3 regions of the Mesorhizobium sp. P2_E6 genome follow, and region 1 is predicted to be linked to each of the others. Evidence: predicted binding sites of a transcription regulator. Region 1 holds the regulator's gene; each other region holds the start of a gene.
The links. The regulator LexA, encoded in region 1, represses DNA repair genes until DNA is damaged. The targets are predictions, from matches to a motif close to TGTTCNNNNTGTGTTCNG.
Positions count from the first base shown of each region.

Region 2: the regulator LexA is predicted to act here: its motif matches at 3,108-3,125, upstream of dinB (DNA polymerase IV).
Region 3: the regulator LexA is predicted to act here: its motif matches at 5,698-5,715, upstream of AC1D08_RS26345 (ATP-dependent helicase).

Region 1 is NZ_JBFUEQ010000015.1:219,279-229,224, forward strand. Features, by position in the region: gene gltA (citrate synthase) at 1-806, opposite strand, end outside; gene gltX (glutamate--tRNA ligase) at 991-2,415, opposite strand; gene AC1D08_RS30110 (ComEC/Rec2 family competence protein) at 2,518-4,980, shown strand; gene lexA (transcriptional repressor LexA) at 4,974-5,711, opposite strand; gene AC1D08_RS30120 (GntR family transcriptional regulator) at 6,083-6,820, opposite strand; gene kynU (kynureninase) at 6,983-8,230, shown strand; gene kynA (tryptophan 2,3-dioxygenase) at 8,235-9,071, opposite strand; gene AC1D08_RS30135 (AMP-binding protein) at 9,068-9,946, opposite strand, start outside.
Region 2 is NZ_JBFUEQ010000004.1:121,557-131,502, forward strand. Features, by position in the region: gene AC1D08_RS11305 (SDR family oxidoreductase) at 25-906, opposite strand; gene AC1D08_RS11310 (dihydrofolate reductase family protein) at 1,036-1,623, opposite strand; gene AC1D08_RS11315 (winged helix-turn-helix transcriptional regulator) at 1,735-2,157, shown strand; gene AC1D08_RS11320 (DUF899 domain-containing protein) at 2,235-2,948, opposite strand; gene dinB (DNA polymerase IV) at 3,157-4,404, shown strand; gene AC1D08_RS11330 (hypothetical protein) at 4,531-4,872, shown strand; gene AC1D08_RS11335 (FGGY-family carbohydrate kinase) at 4,942-6,543, opposite strand; gene AC1D08_RS11340 (SDR family oxidoreductase) at 6,715-7,440, opposite strand; gene AC1D08_RS11345 (sugar ABC transporter permease) at 7,463-8,716, opposite strand; gene AC1D08_RS11350 (ATP-binding cassette domain-containing protein) at 8,713-9,534, opposite strand; gene AC1D08_RS11355 (ABC transporter substrate-binding protein) at 9,682-9,946, opposite strand, start outside.
Region 3 is NZ_JBFUEQ010000012.1:85,383-95,328, forward strand. Features, by position in the region: gene AC1D08_RS26315 (flavin-containing monooxygenase) at 1-236, opposite strand, end outside; gene AC1D08_RS26320 (Lrp/AsnC family transcriptional regulator) at 312-791, opposite strand; gene AC1D08_RS26325 (diaminopropionate ammonia-lyase) at 919-2,127, shown strand; gene AC1D08_RS26330 (Zn-dependent hydrolase) at 2,124-3,350, shown strand; gene AC1D08_RS26335 (M20 aminoacylase family protein) at 3,371-4,543, shown strand; gene AC1D08_RS26340 (agmatinase family protein) at 4,652-5,449, shown strand; gene AC1D08_RS26345 (ATP-dependent helicase) at 5,730-7,823, shown strand; gene dapB (4-hydroxy-tetrahydrodipicolinate reductase) at 7,839-8,609, shown strand; gene AC1D08_RS26355 (ABC transporter substrate-binding protein) at 8,930-9,886, shown strand.

The DNA of each region.
Region 1 (9,946 bases):
CCGGCGGCGATGCAGGCGAACGGGTTGGCACCCGATGAGCCGGCAAGACGCACGGTCGAGGTCGAGGCGTTCTGCTCGTGATCGGCATGCAGGATGAAGATGCGCTCCATGGCGCGCGCCAGCACCGGATTGATCTTGTACTCCTCGCACGGCACGGCGAAGCACATATGCAGGAAGTTGGCGGCGAAGTTCAGCTCGTTCTTCGGGTAAATGAAGGGCTGGCCGATATGGTATTTGTAGGCCATCGCCGCGATCGTCGGCATCTTGGCGATCAGCCGCATGGAGGCAACCATGCGCTGGTAGGGGTCGGAGATGTCGGTGGAGTCGTGGTAGAAGGCCGACAGCGCGCCAACGACGCCGCACATCACCGCCATCGGGTGCGCGTCTCGGCGGAAGCCGGTGAAGAAGCGCGACATCTGCTCGTGCACCATGGTGTGGCGCGTCACGCGGTAATCGAAATCGTCCTTCTGCGCCTTGGTCGGCAATTCGCCATAGAGCAGGAGATAGCAGACCTCGAGGAAGTCGCCGTGTTCGGCCAACTGGTCGATCGGATAGCCGCGGTGCAAGAGGATGCCGGCGTCGCCGTCGATGAAGGTGATTTCGGACTCGCAGCTTGCGGTCGAGGTGAAGCCGGGATCGTAGGTGAAGGCGCCGGTGGTGCTGTAGAGCGAGGCGATGTCGATGACATCAGGCCCGACCGAGCCGCTTCGCACCTTGAACTCGTGCGTCTTGCCGGCGAATTCAAGCGTTGCCGTGGCCTCGTGGGTGTTGCCGCCCAAATCCAGTTTTTTCGCAGCTTCGGTCATTGCAAACTCCTTCTTGTTTCCTCATGCCGGCAAAGGCAAAATTCCGCAGAGCGACACGTCGAAATCACCGCAATGCGCGTATTCGCCACCGCATTCTAGGAGGTGCGTGCCAGATTGGGCCAGGGCCTAATGTTGCACTGCGAAACGCGCCTTTCAATGCCAATCTTCTTGGGCCAGTTCGCTCCTAATCGATTTGATCCGCTATGCGCGCCAGGCTTTCCTCGCGGCCGAGCACGGCAAGCACGTCGAACACACCCGGCGAGGTGCTTTTGCCAGTCAGGGCGGCGCGCAAAGGCTGGGCCACGGCGCCAAGCTTGTGGCCGCCGGCCTGCGCATAGTCGCGCACGGCGGCTTCAGCCGCAGTGGCCGTCCAGTCACCTGACAGGGTCGTCAAAGCTTCGTGAGCGCCGCGCAGGATCTTGCGCGCGTCTTCATTGAGCAGCAGTGCCGCCTTGTCGTCGATCGGCAGCGGCCGGGTGGCAAACAGGAAGGCGGCGCCGTCGACAAGTTCGACCAGTGTCTTGGCGCGCTCCTTCAGGCCGGGCAGCGCTGCCAGCAGTTGCGCCTTGTTCCTGTCGTCGAGGCGCGCGGCCATCGCCGGCCCCCCCTCGAGATAGGGCAGGGTGGCGATGAAGATGTCGAACAGCTCAGCATCGCTCATGCGGCGCATATGGACGCCGTTCAGCGCCTCGAGCTTGGCGAAGTCGAAGCGGGCGGCGCCCTTGTTCACATCGCCGATGTCGAACCAGGAGATCATGTCCTTGATCGACATGATCTCGTCGTCGCCATGGCTCCAGCCGAGGCGCGCCAGGTAGTTCAGCAACGCCTCCGGCAGGTAGCCCATGGCGCGATAGGCCTCGACGCCGAGCGCACCGTGCCGCTTCGACAGCTTGGCGCCATCGGCGCCGTGGATCAGCGGGATATGCGACATGGACGGCACGTCCCAGCCCATGGCGTCGTAGATCACCGTCTGGCGGGCGGCATTGGTCAAATGGTCGTCGCCTCGGATGATGTGGGTGACGCCCATGTCGTGGTCGTCGACGACGACGGCATGCATATAGGTCGGGTTGCCGTCCGAACGCAGGATGATGAAGTCGTCGAGATCCTTGTTGGGGAAGCGCACCTCGCCCTGGACACGGTCGTGCACCACCGTCTCGCCCGTGGTCGGCGCCTTGATGCGGATGGCGCCCTTGGCGCCTGCGGGCGCCTCGGAGGGGTCCCGGTCACGCCACCGGCCGTCATAGCGGGGCGGCAGGCCCTTGGCGCGTGCTGCCTCGCGCATTGCCTCGAGCTCGGCAGGCGTCTCGTAGCTGTAATAGGCCTTGCCCATGCGCACGAGCTCCTCGGCCACCTCGCGATGACGCGGCGCGCGCTCGAACTGCGAGACGGCCTCGCCATCCCAGGAGAGGCCGAGCCAGGAAAGCCCGTCGAGAATGGCTGCGGTCGCGGCATCGTTGGAGCGCTCGCGATCGGTGTCTTCGATGCGCAGCAGCATGGTGCCGTCAGTGTGCTTTGCGTACAGCCAGTTGAACAGCGCCGTGCGCGCGCCGCCTATGTGCAGGTAACCGGTGGGCGAGGGGGCAAAACGGGTGACGACCTTGTCGGACATGAAACTCTCGGAAACCATCTGAAGCGGGGTGTGGTTGCGCGGACTTTCGCGCGTTGCGCGTTCATGTAGCATAGGGTGTCGAGGGCGCAAGGGGCAGACCCGATGGCTGGACGGGGCCGGGGCTCGGATCAGGGCGAGGACGCCGCTATTGGCGTCAGCGAACGGTCCCTGTTTGCGACGCCGCTGCCGGCTGCGTTACCGCTGCCATCACCTCTCGTGCCGGCCCCCGGCAACCCGCCGTTGCAAGCGGATGTCTCCGCCCCCGCTCCTGTTGCCGAAGTTGGCAGGATCGTGCGCGTGCGCCGGCAAATCGGCCGGATATCGCTGCCTCGGCTGCGCCACAGCGTGGCCACGGCAGCGGGCCTGGAGCTTGATCGAGGCGTAGCCTTCCTGCTGGTGCCGGTCTGTCTGGCGATCGGAGCGATCGGCTATTTTTCGCTGACGGTGGAACCTGATTTTGCGAAGCCTGTCGCGGTCGTCGTTCTGACGGGGCTCTGCGCGTTCGTCTCGCGTTCCAGGCCGAAAGCCCATCTTTGTTTCATGGCTGCGGTGCTGTGCACGCTCGGCCTGCTCGCCGGCAAGGTCGAGACATGGCGGGCGGGAACGCAGTTGCTCGGTTCGGAAATCTCGACTCAAGTGACCGGCCGCGTCGTCTCGCTTGACCGAATGGAGTCCGGCCGCATCCGGCTGACCATCGACGTGACGTCGACAGCCAGGCCGAAATTGCGCTATGCGCCGGAGCGGGTTCGGCTTTCGGCACGAAAGATCCCGGCAGAGATAACCCCAGGCTCGCTGGTCACCGGCTACGCCAAGCTATTGCCGCCCACCGGCCCGGTGCGGCCGGACAGCTACGACTTCTCCTTCGACAGCTATTTCGCCGGCATTGGCGGCAGCGGGTTTTTCCTCGGCAATCCAAAGCTTGTCGCCGGCAATGACGACGACATTCCGCTGTCAGCCCGCCTTGCCTCGGGGATAGAAAATGCCCGTGAAGCCATCGCCGACCATATCAGGGGCAGTATCGGTGGCGCCGAAGGCGAGATCGCCGCGGCGCTGATCGTCGGCGTGCGCGCCGGCATTCCCGATGAGATCAACGAAGCGATGCGGCGCACCGGCATCTACCACGTCATCTCCATTTCAGGGCTGCACATGGCGCTGGTGGCCGGCACAATCATGATGCTGATGCGCAGCGCCTTCGCCCTGTTTCCGGACTTTTCCGCGCGCCGGCCAGTCAAGAAATACGCCGCGGCCGCCGCGCTTTTCTCGATCGCCGCCTATCTTGTCATCTCAGGCGTCGTCGTTGCCGCAGAGCGCAGCTTCATCATGCTGGCGGTGATGCTGATTGCCGTGCTGTTCGATCGGGCGGCGCTGACCATGCGCAACCTGGCGATCTCGGCGATCGCGGTCATTGCGGTGTCGCCGCATGAAGTGGTCGGCCCAAGTTTCCAGATGTCGTTCGCGGCGACCGCGGCGCTGGTCGGTGCCTATGCCGGCTGGTCTGATCATCGTGCGGCGAAAACGAAACCGCCGCCGCCACGGCGATCTCTCCATGGCTTTCTCACCAGAAAATTCCTGTTGGCGATGGGCGGCCTTGCCATGACCTCCATCATCGCCGGCTCTGCCACGGCGCTGTTTGCCATCTGGCATTTTCAGCGGGTGTCGCCGCTCAGCCTGTTCGCCAATCTCGCCATCATGCCAATCGTCTCGCTGGTTGTGATGCCTTTCGCCGTCCTCAGTGCGCTGGCGATGCCCTTTGGCGCCGATGGCCCCTTTCTTTACGTGATGGGCAAAGGCCTGACGGTGATGATCGCCATGTCCGGATGGATTTCCCAGCGCTCGCCGGTCGACGCGGTCGGGTTGATTTCGCAGCAGTCCGTCCTGCTGGTTGCGATTGCCTTGGTCATCGCGACGATGGCCACGACATGGCTGCGGCTCGCAGCCCTTCCGTTCGCGCTTGCCGGCCTGTTGACCGTCTCGGACACGCGCGCACCGGACGTGCTGATCTCGGAGGACGCCCGGCTGGTTGCGCTGCCGATCGGGGGTGGCGAACTCGCCGTCAGCCGGGCACGCCCGAACGAATTCACGGTCGACAACTGGAAACGCGCGCTGACATCCGAGACCATCGTCATACCGGAGGTGTTCAGCAAAGGAGACGGGCAATTCGAGATAGCCGATGCCGCCGAGCTGCCGTCGGGAGCGCCTTTCTATTGCACATCGGGCATTTGTCTCGCCAAGCATCCATCCGGTGCGATCATCGCGCATGTCGAAGACCGAAAGGACGCCTGGATGGCCTGCGGCTTCGCCGACCTGATCGTCATCAATGACGCCACGGCCTATGACCCCTGTCACAATCCACTTGTGCTCGTCATCACCAAGCGACAACTGGCCCGCAAGGGTAGTGCGGCCGTCTTCTTCGATCGCCAATCTGCGACCACGCCTGCGACGATCAGCTTCGCGGTGGACGGGTCATACCGGCCCTGGCACACGCAGCGCAAGTTTTCGCGCGAGGCGAGGGGCCTGCCACCCTACCGCAAACCCGAAAAGCCGGTCGCAAGCCCTGCTCAGTAGCGCCTGATCAGCCCGACGAGCTTGCCTTGCACCTTGACCCTGTCCGGTCCGAAAATGCGGGTTTCATAGGCCGGGTTGGCGGCTTCGAGAGCAATCGAGGCACCCTTGCGGCGGAACCGCTTCAGCGTCGCTTCCTCTTCATCCACCAGCGCCACGATGATCTCACCCGGGCTGGCTGTATCGGCGTTGCGGATGATGACGGTATCGCCGTCGAAGATGCCGGCCTCGATCATCGAGTCGCCCTTGACCTCCAGGGCATAGTGTTCGCCGCCCATGATCATGTCCGGCGGCACCGAGATCGAATGCGTCTGGTGCTGGATGGCGTCGATCGGCACACCGGCCGCGATGCGTCCCATGACCGGGATCGACACGGCGGAGACCACGTCGTCGTCATTGCCGGCCGAAGGCATCCGCGAAGATGCAGGCTTGAGTTGCCGGCCAAGGCCGCCTTGACCGAGGCTGCCCTGGATGACGCTTGGCGAGAACTTCTTTGCCGCGTTGAGGCCTGGCGCGATCGAATCCGGCAGCCGCAGCACTTCCAACGCGCGCGCCCGATTGGGCAGGCGGCGAATGAAGCCGCGCTCCTCCAGCGCCGTGATCAGCCGGTGTATGCCGGATTTGGAGGCAAGGTCGAGCGCTTCCTTCATCTCGTCGAAGGATGGCGGAATGCCGCTTTCCTTGAGCCGTTCATGAATGAACATCAGCAGTTCGTGTTGTTTACGCGTCAGCATGGCAGCCCCCAGGTTACCCAAAACCAGAATCGGAAAAACAAACCCAGAACAAACACTATCTGTTCCAGTTGTGTTCCGCAACCGTTTAAAGTTTAATGAACTTGTTAAGGCGGCTGAAATTATTTGGCGCCCCGGAAGTGGGTCGCGATCGACGCATGCCTGCCACCGCCGAGCGCTTGGTTGGATTGAAATTGCTATGGTTAATGGCCTGTGGCTCACCCAGTGTCGGGCTTGGCCTCGGCTAACGCTGGAGCTCGACAAGAGGGCTCGGTTCACTTCACCGGTCGTGGCTCCCGTGAACGAAAGGGAGCCAAAATGCCAACTTTGGCGGAGGAATTGCCCGTATCGGCCTTGCCTTGTTCCTCGTCGCATTACCGCTTGTTTGTGCTGCCGTCGCCGGCATGGACATAGACATGCAGCGTGTAGCCGATGTGGGCAACCATCAGGGTTTTCGCGCGCTCGATGTCGCGATCCAGCGCCGCTTCCATGAGCGCGGTATGATGTTCGATCGCGACGGCCTGGCGCAGCGCCTCCATGGCCTCTTCGTAGCCATGCTGGAGACCGGCGGCCGCCCGCAAGGTTGGCGCCAGGCCAAGAAAGCGGTGATGGCGACGCAACTGATCCGCGATCGTGGAGTGGAAGGTCAGCAGCCAGGGGGACGCTGCCGCGCTGAGCAGTGCCGCGTGGAAAGCCTCGTGCTTTTCATCCCATTCGTCGACCACTTCGTCGGACGGGTCGTCGACCGCGGTCCTGCTGCGCGACAGCCGGTAATGGGCAGCGACGACGGCGTCCTCCCATTCACGGCCGCCTTTCTCGATCGATTCCTGGAGCAGAGGCAGTTCAACCACCAATCTGGCGCGTGACAGATCTTCCAACTCGTTGCGCGATACCGCGGCGACGGCAAAGCCGCGATTGCTGATGGCGGTCACCAGGCGCTCGGCCTCCAACCGCGAGAGTGCCTCGCGCAGCGGTGTCCAGCCGATGCCGTAGCTGTTGCGCAACGCGCTGAGCTTGAGCGGCGCGCCGGGCTTCAGACGGGTGGTGAGGATATCGCGGCGCAGCAGCCTGTAGGCTGCTACTGTCTTCGAGAAGTGCTCGTCGTCCAGCATTGCCGACCATCCGTACCAATTGGTCGGGTGATTATATATGAAATCCTTCCATTGCGTAAATAATATATAATGTTTGACAAGACCCAAGGGACTGCCCATGATCGCCAACGGTTTCACCTGATATGTTCATCTGAGCACGCCCATGCGCGGGGATAGTCGACCATGAATGCAACTCCCGATCTCGCTGCAATCGAGGCGATGGATGCCGCGGACCCGCTGCGTTCCATGCGCGATCGTTTCGTCTTGCCGCAACGGGTGATCTACCTCGACGGCAATTCGCTTGGCGCGGCTTCTCCCGCCGTCTTCGACGAACTGAACAAGGCCGCCACACAGGAATGGGCGCAGGACCTCATCCGTGCCTGGAACACCGCCGGCTGGTTCGACATGCCAGTCGAGCTCGGCGACCAGCTCGGACGCCTGATCGGCGCCGCGGCCGGTCAGACTGTGGTCTGCGATACGACGTCGATCAACATCTACAAGGTGCTGCATGCGGCGCTCGCGATGCGTCCGGACCGGTCGGTCATCGTCGCCGAGGGCGACAGCTTCCCGACCGATCTCTATATGGCCGAGGGCGTTGCTTCGACGCGGCCGGGTACGGTCCTGCGGCTCGAGGGCGTCGACGCGCCTGATATCGAGGAACTGATCGACGAGCGCGTCGCCGTTATCCTGGTCAACCACGTCAACTACAAATCCGGCCAGTTGCGCGACATGGCGGCGCTGACGCGCAAGGCCCATCAGGCTGGTGCGCTGATCGTCTGGGATCTCTGTCACACCGCCGGCGCGCTGCCGGTCGAACTCGACGCTGCCAATGCCGATTTCGCCATCGGCTGCACCTACAAGTACCTCAATGGCGGCCCGGGTTCGCCAGCCTTCATCTATGCCGCACAGCGGCACCACGGTGATGTCTATCAGCCGCTCAGCGGCTGGTGGGGGCATGCGCGGCCGTTCGCCTTCGAACAAGGCTATGCCGCAGGCACCGGCATTCGCCGGTTCCTGTGTGGCACGCAGCCGGTGTTGTCGATGCGGGCGCTCAAGGGCGCCCTGGACCTCTGGAACGATGTCGACATGGTGGCGGTGCGCCAAAAGAGCATCGGGCTGACCGATCTGTTCATCCAGCTGGTCGAAGCAAGGTGCGGGGCGTACGGGCTCGAGCTTGAAAGCCCGCGTAACGGCAACGAGCGCGGCAGCCAGGTGTCATTCATCCACCCCAGCGGCTACCAGGTGATGCGGGCCTTGATCGAGCGCGGCGTGATCGGCGATTTCCGGGCGCCTTCGACCATCCGCTTCGGCTTCACGCCGCTCTATATCGGCTACAAGGATGTCTGGCAGGCGGTCGACATGCTGGAAGACATCCTGCGCACTGGCGTCTGGCAAGACGCGCGTTTCGCGGTCAAAACCGCGGTGACCTGAGAAGCTAGAGCCGGGTGCGAACTGTCCAGAGTTCCGGAAACAGGACGACCTCGAGCATCTTCTTCAGGTAGGACGCACCCGACGTGCCACCGGTGCCGCGCTTCAGGCCGATGATGCGTTCGACCGTGGTTACGTGGTTGAAGCGCCAGCGGCGGAAATAATCCTCGAAGTCGACCAGTTTTTCAGCCAGCTCGTAGAACATCCAGTAGCGCTGTGGGTCGCGGTAGATTGTCTGCCAGGCGACCAGGACCGCTTCATTCTCGGTGCGCGTCTCACGCCAGTCGGTACGGTTGGCGTCAGCACCGATGTCGAATCCGTTGCGGGCGAGCAGCAGCAGCGCTTCGTCGTAGAGCGACGGTTCGGCCAGGATCGCCTCAAGCTTCCCGCTGAGGTCCGGCCGGTGCTTGTGCGGGCCTAGCATGGCGAGGTTGCGGTTGCCGGCCATGAACTCGATGGCGCGATACTGCCAGGACTGGAAACCCGAGGATTGGCCGAGCGCGTCGCGGAACTCTGTATATTCGCTGGGTGTCATCGTCCGCAGCACGTCCCAGGCATTGTTCAACTGCTCGAAGATGCGGGCGACGCGCGACAGCATCTTGAAGCTCGGCTCGAGGCGGTCGGCGCGGATCGAGCGGATCGCGGCACCGATCTCGTGCAGGGCAAGCTTCATCCAGAGCTCGGAGGTCTGATGCTGGATGATGAACAGCATCTCGTCATGCGCCGACGACAGCGGCGTCTGCGCCTCAAGGACTTTCTCCAGGTGCAGATAGTCGCTGTAGGACATGCGCTCCTTGAACGACATCTGTGCGCCTTCGGAGGCCGGATCGTATGGCTCGCTCAACTGATTTTCTCCGTGCGCAGCCGGAAGCGCTGGATTTTGCCGGTCTGCGTCTTGGGCAACGCAGCAATGAACTTCACAGATCGCGGATATTTGTAGGGCGCGATCGTCGCTTTGACATGGTCCTGCAGACGCTTGATGGTCATCGCGTCAGGTGCCACACCTTGCACCAACACAACATGCGCCTCGACGATCTGGCCGCGTTCGGCATCCTCAGCGCCGATCACAGCGCATTCGGCGACGTCCGGGTGCGCCAGCAGCGCTGCCTCGACCTCGGGGCCGGCGATGTTATAGCCGGCGCTGACGATCATGTCGTCGGAGCGGGCGGCGAAATGGAAGAAGCCGTCCTCGTCCTGGGTGAAGGTGTCGCCGGTGAGATTCCAGCCGTCGCGAACATATTCCTTCTGCCTGTCGTCAGCCATGTAGCGACAGCCGGTCGGCCCGCGCACCGCAAGCCTGCCAGTCGAGCCTCGCGGCACCTCACGCATCTCGTCATCGACAATGCGTGCCTCGTAGCCGCCCACCGGCTTGCCGGTAGACGCCGGCTTCATGTCATCGAAGCGGTTGGAGATGAAGATGTGCAGCATTTCGGTGGCGCCGATGCCGTCGAGGATCGGCTTGCCGGTCTTTTGCGTCCACTCCTGGAAGACCGGAGCGGGCAAGGTCTCGCCAGCCGAAACGGCGACGCGCAGCGATGACAGGTCGGCACCTTCATCCATGGCCTTCAGCATGGCGCGATAGGCGGTCGGCGCTGTGAAGGAGATAGTTGCTTTGTAGGTCTCGATGATGTGGATCATGTTGGGCGGCGTCGCCTGTTCGAGCAGCGTCGCCGCCGCACCGAAGCGCAGGGGAAAAATGGCGAGGCCGCCGAGGCCAAA
Region 2 (9,946 bases), on a different contig from region 1:
CCGCGGAAGTTTTTTCGCGCGCGGCTAGTGCTCGCCGCCAAACATTGCAGCATGACGCCGGGCGAATTCGACGAACGGCGTTGCCCGCACGCCGAACATCTCGTGCGTCGCCAGATGCACCCGCGATTTCGGCCGCCGCAGCCGCTCGGCCAGTTGCTCGTCCAGCGCATCCGCGAAGTCGGTTGGAATGCCGCCGGCCACCAGATTGCGGCGCCGCACTTCAGGGCTCACATTGACATAGCGAACCGACTTGCCAATCGCTTGCGATATCCGCGCCGCGACATCGCACATCGTCAGCGCCTCGGGCCCGGTCATGTCGAGGCTCTCGCCCGCATGGCCGCCATCGCGCAGCAGCCGAAAGGCAACCTTGGCGATGTCTTCGACATCGACCGGCGACAACTCGGTGTCGCCGAGTGCGAGGCGGAAAACGCCCTCGGCGGCAATGGTTGGCGCGTCGCGCAGATAGACCTGCATGAACTGGCTGGGGCGCAGATGCGTCCACGCCAAGCCTGCCCCTTCCAGATAGCGCTCGATCTCCTCATGCATCCGCGTGAAGCGGAATTTCGTCGCGTCATAGCCGATGTTGGATTCCGCGCCAGAAAACTTCACCACATGGGCGATACCGGCCTGCTTGCAGGTGTCGATGAAGCGGCACTGCGTTTCCGTCATGTCCTCGGCGGCGGTCGAAATCATCAGCACGCGGTCGATGCCGTCGAGTGCAGCGCCCAGCGTTTCAGGCCGGCGCATATCGCCCTCGACCAGTTGTATCCCGGCAAGGTCGTCGAGCCCCGCCGCCGAGGCACGGGCCGGGTCCCGCACCAGCGCCCTCACCTCATGCTTCTGCCGTGCGAACTCGCGCACGATCGCCTTGCCGTTCAGGCCCGTGGCGCCTGTCACCAGGATCATGGTCTTGTCTCTCCGTTCAGGATTGATGCGCCCGCCCTGCTGGCGACCGCACGTTGAAGACGAAGAGACGCAGGCAAAGGATTCCGCCCAAACATTTTTATCGGCGAGATGCCTCCGCCATGCCTCGGATCATGCCACTGGCGCGTAGCGGTTGACCACCATCCCGCAGGCATAGGCTTTCGAGCCGAGCAGCCGCAGGGTCTCGAAACCGCCCTGGTCGAAGATCCGCCGTCCCGCGCCCAGCACCGCCGGGTTGACGAACAACTGGAACTCGTCGACCAGCCCTGCCGCGATGAGTGAGGAGGCGAAACCGGCGCCGCCGAAGACGGCCATATCGCCGCCCTCGCCCGCCTTCAGCGCCTTGACCTCGCGCGGCAGGTCGCCGCTCGCCACCGTTGTGCGCTCCCACCGCGAGGCTTTGAGCCTGTCGCTCAGCACCACCTTTCGTGCTTCGACGACGCGTTGCGCAAAGGCATAGAACGGATCGTGCGGAAATTTCTTCGCCGCATTGCCCCAATGGGTCAGGTAACCCTCCTCGGCCATCTTGCGGCTGAGCAGGATGGTGTCGACGCCGGCGAAGACGGCGTTGAAGTCCCGCTTCAGCTCGCCGTCCCAGGCGCTGTCGTCGCCCCATTCCCAGAGCTGCCAGTGATGATCCTCGTCGGCGCCGACAAAGCCGTCGACCGACATCTGCATCTGCAGGATCAGTTTTTTCATGGTCATTCTCCGGTTTGTCCCACACTGACGAATGCTTTACTTCTGGAACCATTTGACGCACGGCGGAGAATGATGTCAATAGTAAATTGATTTAAAAATGGAACCATAGACATGTCGACCAAGGGAAAGTCCGGCTGCCCGATCAACCTGTCGCTCGAACTGCTCGGCGACCGCTGGACGCTGCTCATCATCCGCGACCTGATCTTCGCCGGGAAAAAGCATTTTCGGGAATTCCTGCAGTCCGACGAAGGCATCTCCTCGCGCACGCTGGCCGAGCGGCTGCAGACGCTCCAGGAAGAAGGCATCCTCAACCGCAGCGACGACCCGACCCACGGCCTGAAAACGGTCTACAGGCTGACAGAGGCCGGCATCGACCTGCTGCCGGTGCTGGCGACGCTCGGCGCCTGGGGCAGCAAGCACCGCAAGGCCGACGACAAGCTCGCCCGGAACGCCGATAATCTGGCGGCCGGCGGCAAAGCCGCTCTGGACCAGATGACGGTGGCGTTGTGGGCCGAGCATCTGGCGAGCACTTGATCGCCGAAGCTGTGGAGACGCCCGGAGGCCCACGCCAAGGCAGGGCGTTGCTCAGCCGCGCGGCGACAAATGGATAATCATCGGCCCTCATACTCATCGTGAAGACGGACCCAGTCGCCCAAAGTATGTGACGGCCCATTTTCATTGCGACCGACGGGAGTGAGGTCGAGATAGCTATATGTCCCGATCAGGTTCTCACCGCCACGGCCCCGCACCTGGAAAGTGCAATAGATCTTCCCATCCTCATCTTTGTAGAAAACGGTCGAGCCACCGCGATCTCTGCCTGTAATCGCGACCTCCTCAAAATTGAATAGCACCTTGCCCGAGTTGATCTGGTCCTCGGTGAACGATACCTGGAAGTCGAAATTGAAATCACTTCCGAATGACGACACCCAATCAAACTGCCAATTCATCCGCGCCTTGAAGTCCTGTAGCTCGGCGAGAGGAGCACGCGAGCAGACGGCCAGGGAGACGTCGTGATGCATCAGATGCTGGTTGGCGGCGTCGATGTGGTCGCAAAGGAATGAACAGCCGGTGCACCGATAGTCTGCATTGGGCGGAAACATGAAGTGATAAATGATCAGCTGGCTGCGGTTCTTGAAGAGATCGGCCAGCGATTTCCTTCCCTGGGTCGTGTCGAACTCGTAGGGCTTGTCGATCCGAAGCCATGGCAGTGCCCGTCGGTCCGCCGCGAGTTGTTGACGCTGGCGCGTAAACGCCTTTTCTTTCCCGAGATGCGCTTTGTGCGCTTCAAACCAATCCGTGTAAGGCGCGATGATGTGGTCGGTCATGTCGTCCTCCTTCCGCCTCTGGCGTATGCTGACGGTCTCGTTGCCTGTCTTTAAGACGTTGTTGAAAACCGCGATCCGACGTCACCTGTGCAATTTGTGCTGAAGAACGCGGCTGATGGCACCGGACGTCGACATTCAGCTTGACAGTCGTGCGCGCTTTGTTCTCTATATGTTCCAATCTATCAGCAACTGCGGATGTGCGGTCGGGATGGAAACGACAGCCACCATCCTGCATGCCGATCTCGACGCCTTCTATGCTTCGGTCGAGCAGTTGCTCGATCCGTCGCTGCGCGGCAAGCCGATCGCGGTCGGCGGCGGCGTGGTGCTCGCAGCCTCCTATGAAGCCCGCGCCTTTGGCGTGCGCGGCGGCATGCCGGGACGCAAGGCGCGCGAGCTCTGCCCGCATCTGATCTTCGTCGGCGGCAATTTCAGCGACTACCAGCGCCTGGGCGACGCCGCGATCAAGGTGCTCGACGACTTCACGCCCGTGGTCGAGCGCATCTCCATCGACGAGGCCTTTGCCGATGTCGCCGGCTGCACACACCTGTTCGGGTCCCCGCTAGAGATCGCCACGACCATCCGCCGCCGCGTCCGGGCCGAGCTCGGCCTACCGATCTCGATCGGCGTGGCGCGCACCAAGCATCTGGCCAAGATCGCCTCGCAGGTCGCCAAGCCCGACGGGCTGGTGGTGGTCGAACCCGGCACCGAGATCGCCTTCCTGCACGACCTGCCGGTCGGGCTGATGTGGGGCGTCGGCCCGGCGACGAAGGCGCGGCTGGCCGAAATCGGCATCGAGACCATCGGCCAGTTGGCCAGGACACACAGCGGCGCGCTGGCGCGGCTGCTCGGTCCCGCCGCCGGCGAAAAGCTGTCGGCGCTGTCATGGAACCGCGACCCGCGCAAACTGGAGGCGAAGCGCCGGGCGCACTCGGCCGGCGCGCAATCGGCACTTGGGCAAAAGCCTGCCGTGGCGCGGATCATCGTGCCCACTTTGCTGCACCTGGCCGACCGCGTCGCCAGCCGGCTGCGCGCCAAGGCAAGGCCCGGCCGCACGGTGACAGTGCGCGTGCGCTTTGCCGATCTCAGCGCTGTCACGCGCTCGATCACGCTTGACCAGCCGATTGCGGCGACCACGATGCTGGCCGAGATCGCCGGCGACCTGGTGCGCGGCTTGCTCGACGACCACCCGCACGAGAAGACGATCTCGCTGCTGGCGATCTCGGTCTCGCATCTCGAGGAAAGTGCCGAGTTGCAACTCGAACTGCCGCTCGGCCTCGCCGATGAGAAGCGCCGTCCGGGCACCCGAAAAGGCCTGGCACGCTTCGGTGCCGACCGCGCCATCGACAAGATCCGCGAGCGCTTTGGCAAGCAGGCGGTCGGCTACGGCACGGTGGCGCTGGAGGCCGCACGCTCCGTACCCGACGAATTCAGGGAATTGGCGCAGAAGGAGCTCTGAGGGCAGCCGAAGCCAATCGTGCCCTGCATATGACCGCGAGTTGTAACTGGTAGCAGCAAAAGAGTGACTTGATTTCAGGCCCTGGCTATTCGAGTAAGGTATAGCGGCCACAAGCCATGGAATGCGATGTTCACAGCCTTCATCGTTTGCGCGTCAGTCACAGCTCTCAGCGCGGTCGTCAGTCTCGGTTTCTCCTTGGCTGCGGCCATGAACGAAACCGGCAACGCCCGGACAATAGCTTTCTACGGTTGTGCACGCAGCGTGGCCTTGGTGGTCGCAAGCGCCGTGCCGTTTTTTACGGGTTCGACGGAATGGCTTGAAGCCGTCGCCTGGATAATGATCCTTGTGCAGGCTGGGGATGCTATCATAGGCGCCACGATCGATGATCGGATGAAAACCTTCGGCCCGGCCGGCATGTCGCTCGCCAACCTTCTGGCTCTCCTATGGCTCATCCAGTCTGTTCAATGAGACGACGACACACAGCTAAGCGTACGTGTGTTCCTCTGCCGTTCAACGCCATCCTTGTGGCTGCCTGCTTCAGCCTCTGATCGCCTTGCCGGCTTGCTGCAACAGCTCGAACGCCGCGAAACGCTTGGCGTGCCAGCCGGACAGCGAAGCGTTGGGATGATAGACCTCGCCGAGTTCCGACATGCCCGCCATGGCCGTCACCAGGTCCTTGTATGCTCCTGCGGCGACGGCGCCCAACATCGCCGAGCCTAGCAGCACCGGCTCCGGCGAGGTCGACGCCACCACCACCATGCCTGTCGTGTCGGCCAGCAGCTGGCGCACCAGCGGGCTTTGCCCGGCGCCGCCGCTGACGACGATGGTGTCGACAGGAATGCCCTTCTCATGCTCGGCTCGCACGATCTGGCGCGCGCCGTAGCCCAGCCCGCAGACGCCGGCGACATACAGCCCGACCAGGCTGTCGTGGCCGGTGTCGAGATCGAGCCCGGCAATCAGCGCGCGCGCATCTGGGTCGGCGAAAGGTGCGCGGTTGCCGAGGAATTCCGGCACGACATGGATCTCGCCGACCAGCGCCGGCATTGCTGCGGCACCCCCACGGCCTTGCGCCTGCAGCGACAGCCAGGCGCTGAGGCTGAGCCCTTCGGCCTGCGCCCTGGCCGCGGCTTCGCCGGCCGCCGGGTGCATGCGCACAAGATGGTCGATGGCCGCACCTGCCGCCGATTGACCACCCTCGTTCAGCCACAGCCCCGGCACCATGGCCGAGAAATACGGACCCCAGACGCCGTCGACGAAGGCCGGTTTGGCGGTCGACGACAGGGTGCAGGCCGAGGTGCCGAAGACATAGGCCATGCGCGACAGGACACTGCCGAAATCGCCGCGCGCCCCGACCGTGCCGACACCGCCGGCATGCGCATCGATCAGCCCGGCCGCCACCGCGGTGCCGGGGGCGAGGCCAAGGTCGGCCGCCGCCTGCCCGATCAGTCCGCCGCCCAGCGATGCTCCCGCCGGCACGATCTCGGTGCCGATGCGCGCAAACGCCTCGTCGGCCAGCGCGCCGAGGCCGACGTTGCGGAAATATGTCTCATCCCAGCGGCTCTCATGCGCCAGATAAGTCCATTTGCAGGTCACCGTGCAGACCGAGCGGGCAAGGCTGCCAGTCGCCCGCCAGGTCAGGAAATCGGCGAGGTCCAGGAACTGCCAGGCGGCGTTGAAGGTGGCGGGCATGTTTTCCGCAAGCCACAGAAGTTTCGGTGTCTCCATCTCAGGCGAGATGACGCCGCCGACATAGCTCAGCACCGCAGCGCCGCTGCGGTTGATGCGGCGCGTCTGCTCGATCGCGCGGTGATCCATCCAGACGATGATGTTGCGTTCGGGATTGTTGGACGGGCCCACCGGCAACGGCACGCCGCCCTCACCCAGCACCACCAGCGAACATGTGGCGTCGAAACCGATGCCGGCGATCGCCTCGGGCGCTATGCCGGCCTCAGCGACAGCGGCGCGGGTGGCAATGCAGACCGCCCGCCAGATGTCGTTGCTCGACTGCTCGACGATGTCGCCGGCCTCGCGCCAGACCTCGATGTCCTGCTTGGCCGAGGCAAGCAGGTTTCCCGCCTGGTCGAACACCCCTGCCCGCGCGCTGCCGGTGCCGACGTCGATGCCGAGATAATGGGGCATGGGGGGAAACCTTTCGGTTAGGGTAGCGGGGGAGTAAGGGAGTAGGGCAGTAGGGGAATAGGCAGCAGACGAATGGCGACTAGATTTGAGCCCGGACTTTGGATCGCACGACAGCATACTGCCCTAGTGCCCTAGTGCCCTACTCCCGTACTCCCCTATTCCCCTACTCCCTTAAAGATCATTGCTCTGCGGCAGGATCACCAGATCCCGGATCGTCACGTTGCGCGGCCGGGTCAGCATGAACATCACTGCCTCGGCGACCTCGCGCGGCTGCATCAGGCCGCCGGCGGCGAGCTCTTCCTCGAGCTTGGCTTTCGGCCAGTCGTCGACCAGCGCGGTCACCACCGGGCCAGGTGCCACCGCGCCGACGCGCAGGCCGTGCTTGGCAACCTGCCGGCGCACCGTGTGGACGAAGGCCTGCACGGCATGCTTTGAGGCCGTGTAGATCGGCTCCCAGACCACCGGAACCAGCCCGGCGATCGAACTGGTGACGATGATGTCGCCGGTCTTGCGCTCGACCATATGCGGCAGCACCGCGTGGATGGAGCGGAACACGGCGTTGATGTTGAGGTTCAGCATGCGGTCCCAGGTGTCGGGATCGCCGGTCAGCACCTCGCCGCCCACATAGGCGCCGGCATTAGCATGGAAGATGTCGAGCTGCCCGGCCTTTTCCAGGATCTGCGGCATCATGGTGGCGACGCTTGATGGCTGCATCAGGTCGATCACCAGCGGGATCGCCTTGGGGCCGAGTTCGGCGCACAGGCTGTTCAGCGTCGCCTCGGCGCGGTCGACCAGCACGACGCTGGCGCCCGCCGCCAGCATGTATCTTGCGCATTCGAGGCCGATCCCCGACGCCGCCCCGGTGACGGCCGCAACTTTTCCGGACAGTTGAGTCATATCTCTCTTCCTGTTGATGGGTTCAGGCCCGGCCATGGGAAACACGCGAACGGCGGGCCAGCGAGTCGACGATGACTGCTATGGCAAGCACGGCGCCTGTGATCATGTACCGAAGCGACGAGGACAGATCGAGCAGCGTCAAGCCGCTGGCGATCGACTGGATGACGATGATGCCGAGCAGTGCCGAATAGGCGCTGCCGCGGCCCCCGAACAGGCTGGTGCCGCCGATGACGGCCGCCGCGATGGCGTTGAGATTGACGTCGCCGGTGCCGGCCTGCTGGCTGGCCGACGCAAGCCGGGCCGCCGACAGCACGCCGCCGAAAGCGGCCAGCATCGAGCACAGCACGAAGGCGCTGGAATAGATCAGCCGCACATTGATGCCGGCGCGCCGCGCCGCCTCGCGGTTGCCGCCGACCGCTGACATCGAGCGGCCCCATTTCGTCCGCGTCAGCGCGTAGTGCATGGCAATGACCAGGCCGACGAACAGGCCGAACATCCACGGAATGCCGCGCGCCTGGTTGAGATAGAAGACGATGAGTTCGAGCACGATCGTGATCGCCACCGCCCGCGTGACGATGCCGCCGGTCGAGGGTGCCGACAGGTTGGCGGCGCGCCGGCGCGCAACGGTGCGCAGGCCGGTGATCAGCATGACGATGCCAGGCACCGCCGCCAGCCCGAACGACACGAATTTCGGCATCACCAGAAGCTGGCCGAAATTAACCAGGTTCGAGCCGTAAGGCAGGTTGATCGAGCCGGTGGAGCCAAGGATGTAGAGCTGCAGGCCGAGCACCGCGAGCAGTCCTGCGAGCGTCGAGACGAAGCTCGGCATGCCGAGCCGGTTGAACAGCAGCGCGTAAAGCGCGCCGATGAAGCCGCCGACGGCGACCGCGGCGAGGATGGCGAGCGCCACCGGCCAGCCCTGGTTGACCCAAAGCGTGCCAACCAGCGCCGAGGCAAAGCCGCTGATCGAGCCGACCGACAGGTCGATCTCGCCGACCATCAAAACGCAGACGATGCCGAGCGCGATGACTCCGACTGTGGAGGAATCGAACAGCAGATTGACCAGGTTGCTGCTCGACAGGAAGATCGGATTGATGCTGGCGAACACCGTCCAGATGATGACCAGCCCGACGATGACCGGCAGCGAGCCGAGATCGCCCGAGCGCACGCGGTCGACGAAGGCGCGGATGCTGCCGCTCAAGCCCGCCTCGTGCTTGACGCGCACGTCGGCGCGGTCGAGCTGCGGCGGAGCTGCCTGTTCCACTTGACGGCTCATGGGCGTGGCTCCTGGGTATGATCCTGTCGGGCTTGCCGGCGTTCGGCCCGTCGCGACACCGAATTGTTCGACGCGCCGGTGATGGCGCTGACCAGCTCCTGGTTCGAGGCGTCGGGGGTGAAGATGCCGTTGTTGCGGCCAAGCCGCAGCACCACGATGCGGTCGGCGACCGCGCGCACGTCTTCCATGTTGTGGCTGATGATGACGACGCCGAGGCCGCGGTCGCGCACCCGCTCGATCAGGTTGAGCACTTCGGCAGTCTGTGCGACACCAAGCGCCGCCGTCGGCTCGTCGAGCAGGATGAGCTTGGGTTCGAGCAGCAGCGAGCGGGCGATCGCCACCGTCTGGCGCTGGCCGCCCGACAGCGACGCAACGACTTCGCGCACACTGGGGATGCGCGCCGACAGCTCATTGAGCAGCGTCCAGGCGCGCACTTCCATCGCCACCTCGTCCAGCCGCAGCGGGTTGAGCTCGCGGCCGAGGAAGATGTTGGCGACGATGTCGAGGTTCTCGCACAGCGCCAGGTCCTGGAACACGGTGGCGATGCCGAGCGTGAGCGCCGCACTCGGGTCGGCCAGCGTCACCTGCCTGCCGAGATAGCTGATGGTGCCCGAGCTTGGCTGATGCACGCCGGCCAGGATCTTGACCAGCGTCGACTTGCCGGCGCCGTTGTCGCCAACCAGCGCCACCACCTCGCCGGCATGGACATCGAGATCGATGTCGGTGAGCGCCGAGACGGCGCCGAAATTCTTCGAAATGCCGCGCAGGCTGAGCACCAGCTCGCCTGTCGGAACCGGTTCGTCCGGGGTATCGATCATGCCTGGAATACCTTTCAAGAAAGGACCGGTTCAAAAAGCGGGTAGGCGCTGCCTGGCCGCCGCCGGAGCCTGTTCCACCCCGATGCATTCGGGGTGGGGCTCCAGCCTATTGTTCGGCCAGGCAGCGGAACGGGGCAAGGGTCGCGGTCAGTTCCCGATGCCCAGCTTCTTGCAACCCTCCGCGTAGCGATCGACGCAGAGTTCGGCCGCGGTGTTGATCTTCTTGTCGATGATCTCGGCCTTCAGGTTTTCCTGCGTCACCACCGCCGGCGTGAACAGCTGCGACGGCGTATCGTACAGCGTCATCTCGGCCTTCGGCGTCTCGCCCGAAAGCAGCTTGATGGCGACGTTGGCAGCAGCCGCCGCCACGATCTCGCTCGGCTTGGAGATGGTGTTGTACTGGTCGCCGGCG
Region 3 (9,946 bases), on a different contig from region 1:
AAGAGATCGCGCGGCACATAGCGCGGGTAATCCCTGGGAAAGGGCACGAAAGGCAGCGAGGAATAGCGCTTGGTCGTGTGCAGGTGGACGCGCTCATAGTGACGTCGCCACGCGGGTGCTGCCTGCGCCTCTTTTTCGAGAAGAACGAAGTCCACCCCGGCCTGCCGCAGGCATGCGGCAACGGCCAGACCCGCTGGCCCGGCACCGATAATTGCAACTGGGGTGGTGTCGTCCAAGCGCGCCTCCGCCAACAAATTCGCGTCCGGAGAATGTCAAAAGCATGGCAGCCGGGTCTGCCCGCCGGCAAAATCTCAACCGGGCAAGGGCACCGTCAGCCCGACCTTGACGCGGTCCATGGCGACGAAGGTGCGGAACTTCCGCACATTGTTGCTGTCGAAGAACAGTTTTCGCGTCAGCGCCTCATAGGCGCCCATGTCGGCGACGGTGATGAGCAGGATGAAATCGGCCTCGCCGGTGACGTAGTAGCATTGCTGGACTTCCGGCGCGGCCGAGAATTGCCGCTTGGCCGCATCGATGAGTTCGGTGCGTTCGCTCTCGAGCTCCACCTCGACGAAGATGGTGATGGGTTGGCCGACCGCCGCCGGCTCGACCAGGGCAACATTGGCGGCAATGACGCCGGTCTGTTCCATGCGCTTGATGCGGCGCTGCACTGCCGGCGCCGAAAGATTGACAGCCTCGCCAATCACCCGCTGGGGCGTCGTATTGTCCCGCTGCAGGATGGTAAGGATGGCGAGATCGAAACTATCAAGTGAGGATGGCAATACGGGCAATCGAGACATCCCTGACGAAACAAACTTGCATATCGAGGGTCGTATTACAGCGCTCTTTGCGCCAATCCTGCAATATGTTCTCGCTGAACTGCCAAGGAGGCCGCCAGTGTTCCTACCCGATCGCCCAGTGTTCCTGCCCAACCGCAATGCCTTGCACCGCCAGACGCTTGACCCGGCCGATGCCGAAACGCTCGGGGTCGCCGGGGCCGACACGGTCGAGCGTTTCCTTGCCCATCGGGACAATCACCGGATGACGCCGCTGCATGCGCTGCCGGCGCTGGCGACTGAACTCGGCCTCGGTGCCTTGCATATCAAGGATGAAGGCTTTCGCCTCGGCCTCGGCAGCTTCAAGGCGCTGGGCGGCGCCTATGCTGTCTTCCGCCTGGTGCTGGAAGAGGCAGGTCGGTCGCTTGGTCGACCCGTCGATGTGGCCGATCTTAGTCAGCCGGATGTTCGGGCGGTTGCCGCGACGATGACGGTTGCCTGCGCCACCGACGGCAATCACGGCCGGTCGGTCGCGCAAGGGGCGCAACTCGTCGGTGCGCGGGCAGTGATTTTCGTCCACGCCGGCGTCAGCCAGCAGCGTATCGCCGCCATCGCTCGCTATGGCGCAGAGATGATCCGCGTCGACGGCAATTATGACGACTCGGTCAGGCAAGCCGCCCAACTTTCGGCCGAGAAGGGCTGGACCGTGGTCTCCGACACCTCGTGGCCAGGTTATGAGCGCATTCCCGGCCTCGTCATGCAGGGCTATACGGCGATCGTGCGCGAAGCATTGCGCCAGCTCCGGGAGCCACCGACCCATGTGTTCGTCCAGGCCGGTGTCGGCGGCATTGCCGCCGCGGTCGCCGGCTATCTTGCCATCGTGCTCGGCAATGCCAGGCCGACCTTCATCGTGGTCGAGCCCGCGCGCGCCGCGTGCGTTGTCGCGGCCGCCCAGGCGGGGTGCGTGGTGAAGGTTGCGCATGGCCAGCCGACGGTGATGGCGATGCTGGAATGCTACGAGGCCTCTCCGGTCGCCTGGCGGGTGTTGGCGCGTGCCGCCGACGCCTTCATGACGGTGGATGAGGACGAGGCCATAGCGGTGATGCGGCGGCTGGCGCAGCCACGTGCCGGCGATCCGGTGATCGTCGCCGGCGAAAGCGGCGGCGTCGGCCTTGCAGGGCTGATCCGGGCGGTGGCCGACAACCAGGCCGACCTTGGACTCGACGGCAAATCCCGGGTGCTGGTGATCAACACCGAAGGCGCCACCGACCCGCATCGCTATGCCGAACTGGTTGGCATGAGCCCGGCCGATGTGCTGGCCGGCAAGATGCTTGCGGGAGCAGATTTGTGATCGCCGTCGACACGCAGCGCCTGCTTGGCCGTATCCGTGAACTCGGCGCCGTCGGTCGTGACAGCGAGGGCAGGCTGATCCGATTGGCCGCCTCCGACACCGACAGGCTGGGCCGCGACCTCTTCGTTGGCTGGCTGCGGCAGGCCGGGCTCGATGTCGCCATCGACCGGGTCGGCAACATTTTCGGCATCTGGCAGAGCCCGGACAATGCCGGGCAGGCTCCGCTGCTCGTCGGCTCACATATCGACACGGTCATCGATGCCGGCATCTATGACGGCTGCTACGGCGTGCTTGCCGGGCTGGAGGTGATCGAGACCCTCAAGGCATCGGGCTTTTCGCCGTCGCGCCCGGTCGCGGTTGCCGCCTTCACCAACGAGGAGGGCGTGCGCTATACCCCCGACATGATGGGCTCGCTGGTCCATGCCGGCGGCATCGGCTTCGAGACGGTGCTGGCGGCTGTCGGCACCGACGGCAGCGTGCTCGGGCAGGAGCTTGCCCGCATCGGCTATGCCGGTGACAAGGAGCCCGGCTTCCTCAAGCCGCACGCCTATCTGGAACTGCATATCGAGCAGGGGCCGGTGCTGGAGCGCGAAGGCGTGCCGATCGGCGCGGTGGAGAATCTGCAAGGCATCTCCTGGCAACGCATCACCATCGACGGCGTCGCCAACCATGCCGGCACCACGCCGATGTCGATGCGCAGCGACGCCGGCTACGCCGCCGCGCGGGTCATCACCTTCCTGCACGATAGGGCCAAAGCCTCGAACACGCCGACGGTCGCCACCGTCGGCACGATTCGCTTCGAGCCGAATGCCATCAACGTCATTCCCTCCCAGGCCGTCTTCACCGTCGATCTGCGTGATCCCGATGAGCAGCGCCTGCAGGCGGAGGAGGCCGCACTTGCTGCCTGTCTCGAACAGCTTGCCGACACCGAAGGCGTGACGATCTCGGTCGAGCGGCTGGCCCGCTTCGAGCCGGTGATCTTCGACATCCGCATTGTCGAACTGATCGAGGCTGCCGCGAAAAACCGCGGCCTCGGCGTCAAACGCATGACATCAGGCGCCGGCCACGATGCACAGATGATGGCGCGTATCGCGCCGGCAGCGATGATCTTCGTGCCGAGCGCCGGCGGCATCAGCCACAATCCGCGCGAGCACACCGAGGATGCCGAGCTTGTTGCCGGCGCCAACATCCTGCTTGATGTGGTCACGGAACTGGCAAGGTAGGTCGGGAGAGGCAAGAAGAAATGTCCGAATTCGATCATGACGCGCTGAAGCAGGAGATGATTGTCTGGCGGCGCGATTTGCACGCGCATCCGGAGTTCGGCTTCGAGGAAACGCGCACCGCGGCCTTTGTCGCCACCAAGCTGCGCGAATTCGGCCTCGATGGTGTCACTGAGGGCGTCGGCGGCACCGGCGTCGTCGGCACGCTGAAACGCGGCAGCGGCAACCGGGCGATTGCGCTAAGGGCCGACATGGATGCCTTGCGCATCACCGAGCAATCCGCCGCGCCCTACCGTTCCGCCAATCCCGGCATCATGCATGCCTGCGGCCATGACGGCCACACCACCATGCTGCTCGGTGCTGCAAAACGCCTGGCCGCCGAGGGCGGTTTCGACGGCACCGTGCGCTTCGTCTTCCAGCCGGCCGAGGAATGGGGCAAGGGCGCATTGGCCATGCTCGACGATGGCCTGATGCAGCGCTTTCCCTTCGACGAAATCTTTGGCCTGCACAATATGCCCGGCCTGCCCATCGGACATTTCGAGACCCGCGCCGGCCCGATCATGTCGGCAGAGGACAATTTCGAGATCGTGCTGAAAGGGCTCGGCGGCCATGCCGCGCGGCCGCATTCGGGGAACGAAACGCTGGTCGCCGCCTGCGCGCTGGTCACCAATCTGCAGACCATCGTCTCGCGCCGGCTGAGCCCGGCCGACATATCGGTGGTTTCGGTGACCGAGCTGATCACCGACGGCACCCGCAACGCACTGCCCGGTCTTGCCCGCATTCTCGGCGATGCGCGCAGCTTCCGCCCCGAGGTCAGCGCCGAAATCGAGCGGCAGATGCGCGTCATCGCCGAGGGCACCGCAGCCGCCTACAATGTTACCGCCGAGGTCAACTACACCCGCGAATTCGTGCCGCTAGGCAATGATGCCGAACTGGTCGATGCGGCGTTTGCTGCCGCGAGAAGCGTTTTCGAGCCCGGCAACATCGCCGTCGCCCGCGAGCCGATGACCGGCTCGGAGGACTTCGCCCGCTTCCTCGACCATGTGCCGGGCTGTTTCGTCTTCCTCGGCAATGGCGAGACGTCGGCGCCGCTGCACAATTCGGGCTACGACTTCAACGATGACGGGCTGCTGTTCGGCACCAATTTCCATGTCGCCATGGCCAGGCAAAGGCTGGGCGGCGAAGCCGGGAGTTGATTGCGTTTTGATTGCCAGGGCGCGCCCGCCGCTGGCCCAAACACCATCGCTATCGCCAGCCAGCTCCCGCGTTTACTGAAATTCCCCGCTGACGGAGATCGGACGCTGATGACCAGGATTTCGCTGCTGGGAATTCCCCACGACGACAACTCGTCTTTCTTCAAGGGCCCGGCACGGGCCCCTGCCCATATCCGTCCCGAATTGTTCTCCGATGCCTACAGCATGTGGAGCGAAACCGGTTTTGATCTGACCGACAGGCTTGTCGATCATGGCGACATCGGCTTCGACGCCGCCACCGATCCATGGGACCTGATCGAAGGTGAGGTCGGGCGCGTGCTGGAACTGGGCGATCCGCTGATCTGCCTCGGCGGCGACCACGCCATTTCCGGGCCGATACTGCGCGCGGTGCGCCGCCGACATCCCAGCCTGACCATTCTGCACATCGACGCGCATCCCGATATGTACGATGCCTATCAGGGCAATCCGCGCTCCCACACCTCGCCCTTTGCCCGCATCATGGAAGAGCGGCTTGCCGACCGTCTCATCCAGGTCGGCCTCCGGACCGTCAACGACCATCATCGCGACCAGTTCAAGCGGTTCGGCGTCGAGGTGATCGAGGCGGCGCGGTTCGGCGACGATCTGCGGCTCGATCTCAAGACGCCGGTCTACATCTCGATGGACCTCGACGGGCTCGACCCGGCCTTTGCGCCAGGCGTCTCGCACCGCGAACCCGGCGGTCTGACCACCCGTCAGGTCATCGGCCTGATTCAATCGGTCAACCAGCCGATCGTGGCGGCTGATATCGTTGAACTAAACCCGCCTCGCGACATCGCCAACCTGACCGCCACCGTGGCGGCAAAACTGCTCAAGGAAATTGCCGGGATGATGGTCAAAACACGCGCGTGATGCGGCGACGTGCAGGTCGGTGCGGGGTACGTGTTTGACGAAGACAATCACCCGGTGACGCAGGGGCAAGACTCAGCTAGCCTGTCACTTGCGGCGGACCTGATTTATCCGCTTGGCCGGCGCTTCATTCTTCCTCCCAAGCGGCGCCGGCCTTCTTCCCCAAAAGTCTTTTTTGCTGATGCCAGATGAGATCGACCCGCAGCGTTAGGCTGATCCTTCATACGCCAATTCATCCTCGCATCGGCGTTGCGAACAAAGCAGAAACGATGCTTGATGGGCGATGAACCTCGCCACCTCTGATTCGACCTTTCGGGACCAGACCGTCCAGCCTGCCTATCTCACACGGCTGAACGACGCCCAACGTCTGGCGGTCGAGCATGGCAACGGCCAGATTGCCGGACCGCTGCTGGTCATTGCCGGCGCCGGTTCTGGCAAGACCAACACGCTGGCGCATCGCGTCGCCCATCTGATCGTCAAGGGGGCCGACCCGCGCCGCATCCTGCTGATGACCTTTTCGCGCCGCGCCGCGTCCGAAATGGCCAGGCGCGTCGAGCGCATCGCCGGCGAGGTGCTCGGCCGCGACGCCGCGGTGATCACCGACGCGCTGACCTGGGCCGGCACCTTTCACGGCATCGGCGCCCGGCTGCTGCGCGACTATGCGCTGGAGATTGGCCTCGATCCGGCCTTCACCATCCACGATCGCGAGGATTCCGCCGACCTGATGAATCTGATCCGGCATGAGCTGGGGTTCTCGAAGACGGAAGCGCGCTTTCCGACCAAGGGCACCTGTCTTGCCATCTATTCGCGTGCCGTCAACGCGCAGGCGCCGCTGGGCGAAGTGCTAGGGGCCGCCTTTCCCTGGTGCGCCGGTTGGGCGGAGCAGCTGAAGCAATTGTTCGCCGGATATGTCGAGGCCAAGCAGGCGCAGAACGTGCTCGATTACGACGACCTGCTGCTCTACTGGGCGCAGATGGCGGCCGAGCCCGAAATAGCCGCGCATCTGGGTGGGCGGTTCGACTATGTGCTGGTCGACGAATACCAGGATACCAACCGGCTGCAGGCCTCGATCCTGATGGCGCTTAAACCCGACGGCGCCGGGCTGACGGTGGTCGGCGACGATGCGCAGTCGATCTATTCGTTCCGTGCCGCCGAGGTGCGCAACATCCTCGATTTTCCCAAGCAGTTCGCGCAGGCCGCCGACGTGGTGATGCTGGAGCGCAATTATCGCTCGACCGAGACCATCCTGGCCGCCGCCAATGCGGTGATCGGCGAGGCCTCGGAGCGCTTTACCAAGAACCTTTGGTCGGATCGCAAATCCACCGACAAGCCAAGGCTGGTGAGCGTGCGCGATGAGGTCGAGCAGGCCAATTTCGTCTGCGATACCATTCTGGCCGAGCGAGAAGCTGGCACGGCGCTGAAATCGCAGGCGGTGCTGTTTCGCGCCTCGCATCACAGCGGCCCGCTAGAGATCGAGCTGACCCGGCGCAACATTCCCTTCGTCAAGTTCGGCGGCCTGAAGTTCCTCGATGCTGCTCACGTCAAGGATGTGCTTGCGGTGCTGCGCTTTGCCGAAAACCCGCGCGACCGCGTCGCCGGCTTCCGCGTGCTGCAGCTGATGCCGGGCATAGGCCCTTCGGTCGCCGCGCAAATCGTCGAGACGATGACGACGGCGCTGGACGAGGCGATGGGGTTGGCCGGCTGGCGACCGCCGCAGCGCGCGGCCGATGACTGGCCGGGCTTCGTCGCGCTCTATTCCGGCCTGCGGGCCGGCGCCAAATGGCCGGCCGATCTCGAACAGGTCAGGCTCTGGTACGAGCCGCATCTGGAGCGCATCCACGAGGATGCGATCACGCGCCGGGCCGACCTGTTGCAGCTCGAGCAGATCGGATCTGGCTATGCCTCACGCGAACGCTTCCTCACCGAGCTGACGCTCGACCCGCCGGACGCCACCAGTGACCAGGCCGGACCGCCGCACCGTGACGAGGATTATCTGATCCTGTCGACCATCCATTCGGCCAAGGGCCAGGAATGGAAGAATGTCTTCGTGCTCAACACCGTCGATGGCTGCATTCCCGCCGATCTCGGCGTCGGCACCAAGGAGGACATCGAGGAGGAGCGCCGGCTGCTCTACGTGGCGATGACCAGGGCCAAGGACAATCTCAGCCTGGTCATGCCGCAGCGCTTCTTTCCTCACGGCCAGGCGGCGCGCGGCGACCGCCATCTCTATGCCTCGCGCACCCGTTTCATCCCGGCCTCGATCCTTGCAGCCTTCCAGCAGGTCTCGTGGCCGAGCGCGCAAGCGGCACAGGGAAGGGCGCCCCGGCCGGAGGTGCGCGTCGACATTGGCGCGCGCATGCGCGCCATGTGGAAATAGCCGCGAGATAGCGCCATGCCCCAACCACCGGTCAGGATCGCCATCGCGGGTGCACTGGGTCGCATGGGCCGCCAGATGGCGGACGCCGTCCAGGCCGATGCGCGGCTGGCGCTCGCCGGTCGCTTCCACCGGCCGGGCATTGTCGGCGAAGGGCTGGTGAGCCGCGACGAGGCACTTGCCGTGGCCGATGTGGTGATCGATTTCACCACGCCGTCTGCCTCGGCTGATCTGGCAAGGTTTTGCGCCGATCGTGGCGGGCCGGCGCTGGTCGTTGGATCGACAGGCTTCGATGCTGCTGAGCTGGCCGCCATCGCCGATGCTGCGAAAACCATCGCCATCGTCCGCTCCGGCAGCTTTTCGCTCGGGCTGAACATGCTGGTCGGACTGGTCGAGCAGGCGGCGCGAGCGCTCGCTCCCGAGGACTGGGATGTCGAGATTGTCGAGGCGCATCATCGCCACAAGATCGATGCGCCGTCCGGGACGGCGCTGATGCTGGGACAAGCCGCCGGGCGCGGCATCGAACTGGACACGGTCGCAAGGCACGTCCGCGATGGGGTCACAGGCGTGCGGCCGCCCGGTGAGATCGGCTTTGCGGTGATGCGCGGCGGCAGCATCGTCGGCGAGCACAGCGTCAGCTTCTGCGCCGAGGGCGAGACCTTGACCTTGTCGCATTCGGCCGGCGACCGCACCATGTTCGCCCGTGGCGCCATCGCCGCCGCGCTCTGGGTGGCCGGGCGCCCGCCCGGTGAATATGACATGCGGGACGTGCTGGGGGTTGGCGGCTGAGCGAGGGGACCCATCACGACGGGATCGGGTGACAGCGAACAATGACGATGACCTGTCGCTGATCCTCGCCTTCGGCAAGTTGCTCGTCCAACTATGATCGGCCAGCATCCGCTTACCGATCCGTAAGGTTTGCGGTGATTTTCGGTACGGCCTTGAAAGGTGAATGAAAGCTTGGTGCCATAAGTGTTGGGCGCGCGCCCCGTATTTGTCGCGGAAAGCGATGGGAGAGAGAGGGCGCGGGAAACGAACAAAGGGAAGAGGCCATGTCGCTCGCGCGAATACTGCTTGATTCAGCCGCCACAACCGCACTCGTCGCCGTCATGGCCTTGTCCGCGCCGTCAGCGCGCGCCGACGAAAAAGTCTCCATCATGGTCGGCGGCTATGAGAAACAGATCTATCTGCCCGCCAAGCTGACCGAAGCGCTCGGTTACTTCAAGGACGAGGGTCTTGACGTCGAGTTGCTGAATGAACCGGCCGGCGTCGATGCCGAAAACGAGATGCTCGCCGGTGCCGTGCAAGGGGTTGTCGGCTTCTACGATCACTGCATTGACCTGCAGGCAAAGGGCAAATTCGTTGAATCCATCGTCCAATTCAGCCAAGCGCCGGGCGAGGTGGAACTTGTTTCGACGAAACACCCCGAGATCAAATCGCCTGCCGACTTCAAGGGCATGAGCCTGGGCGTGACCGGTCTAGGCTCATCGACGAATTTTCTTACGGAATACCTCGCCGTCAAGAACGGTTTGAAGCTGGGCGACTTCACCTCGGTTCCGGTCGGCGCCGGCACCACCTTCATCGCCGCCATGCAGCAGGACAAGATCCAGGCAGGTATGACGACAGAGCCGACGATCACGCGACTGCTGAAGACCGGCGAAGCGTCTGTTCTCATCGACATGCGCACAATGGAAGGCACCAAGGCTGCTCTCGGCGGCACCTACCCGGCCGCCTCCCTCTATATGCAGACCGATTGGGTCGAAGCGCATAAGGACGTCGTGCAGAAGCTGGCCAATGCCTTCGTCAAGACGCAGAAATTCATCAACACCCATACGGGCGCTGAAATCGCCGACAAGATGCCGAAGGACTATTATGTCGGCGACAAGGAGGGCTACGTGAAGGCCCTCGATGCAGGCAAGGCAATGTTCACCCCCGACGGGATCATGCCCGAAGGCGGCCCGGAGACGGTGCTGACGGTTCTTTCAGCCTTCAAGAAGGAACTGCAGGGCAAGCAGATCGACCTCTCCAAGACCTACACCTCGGAATTCGTCAAGAACGCCAAGTAGCAGACAGTGCCGGCGCGATGAACGACATCGCGCCGGTACCCATCAGTTTTGACGTCCGGC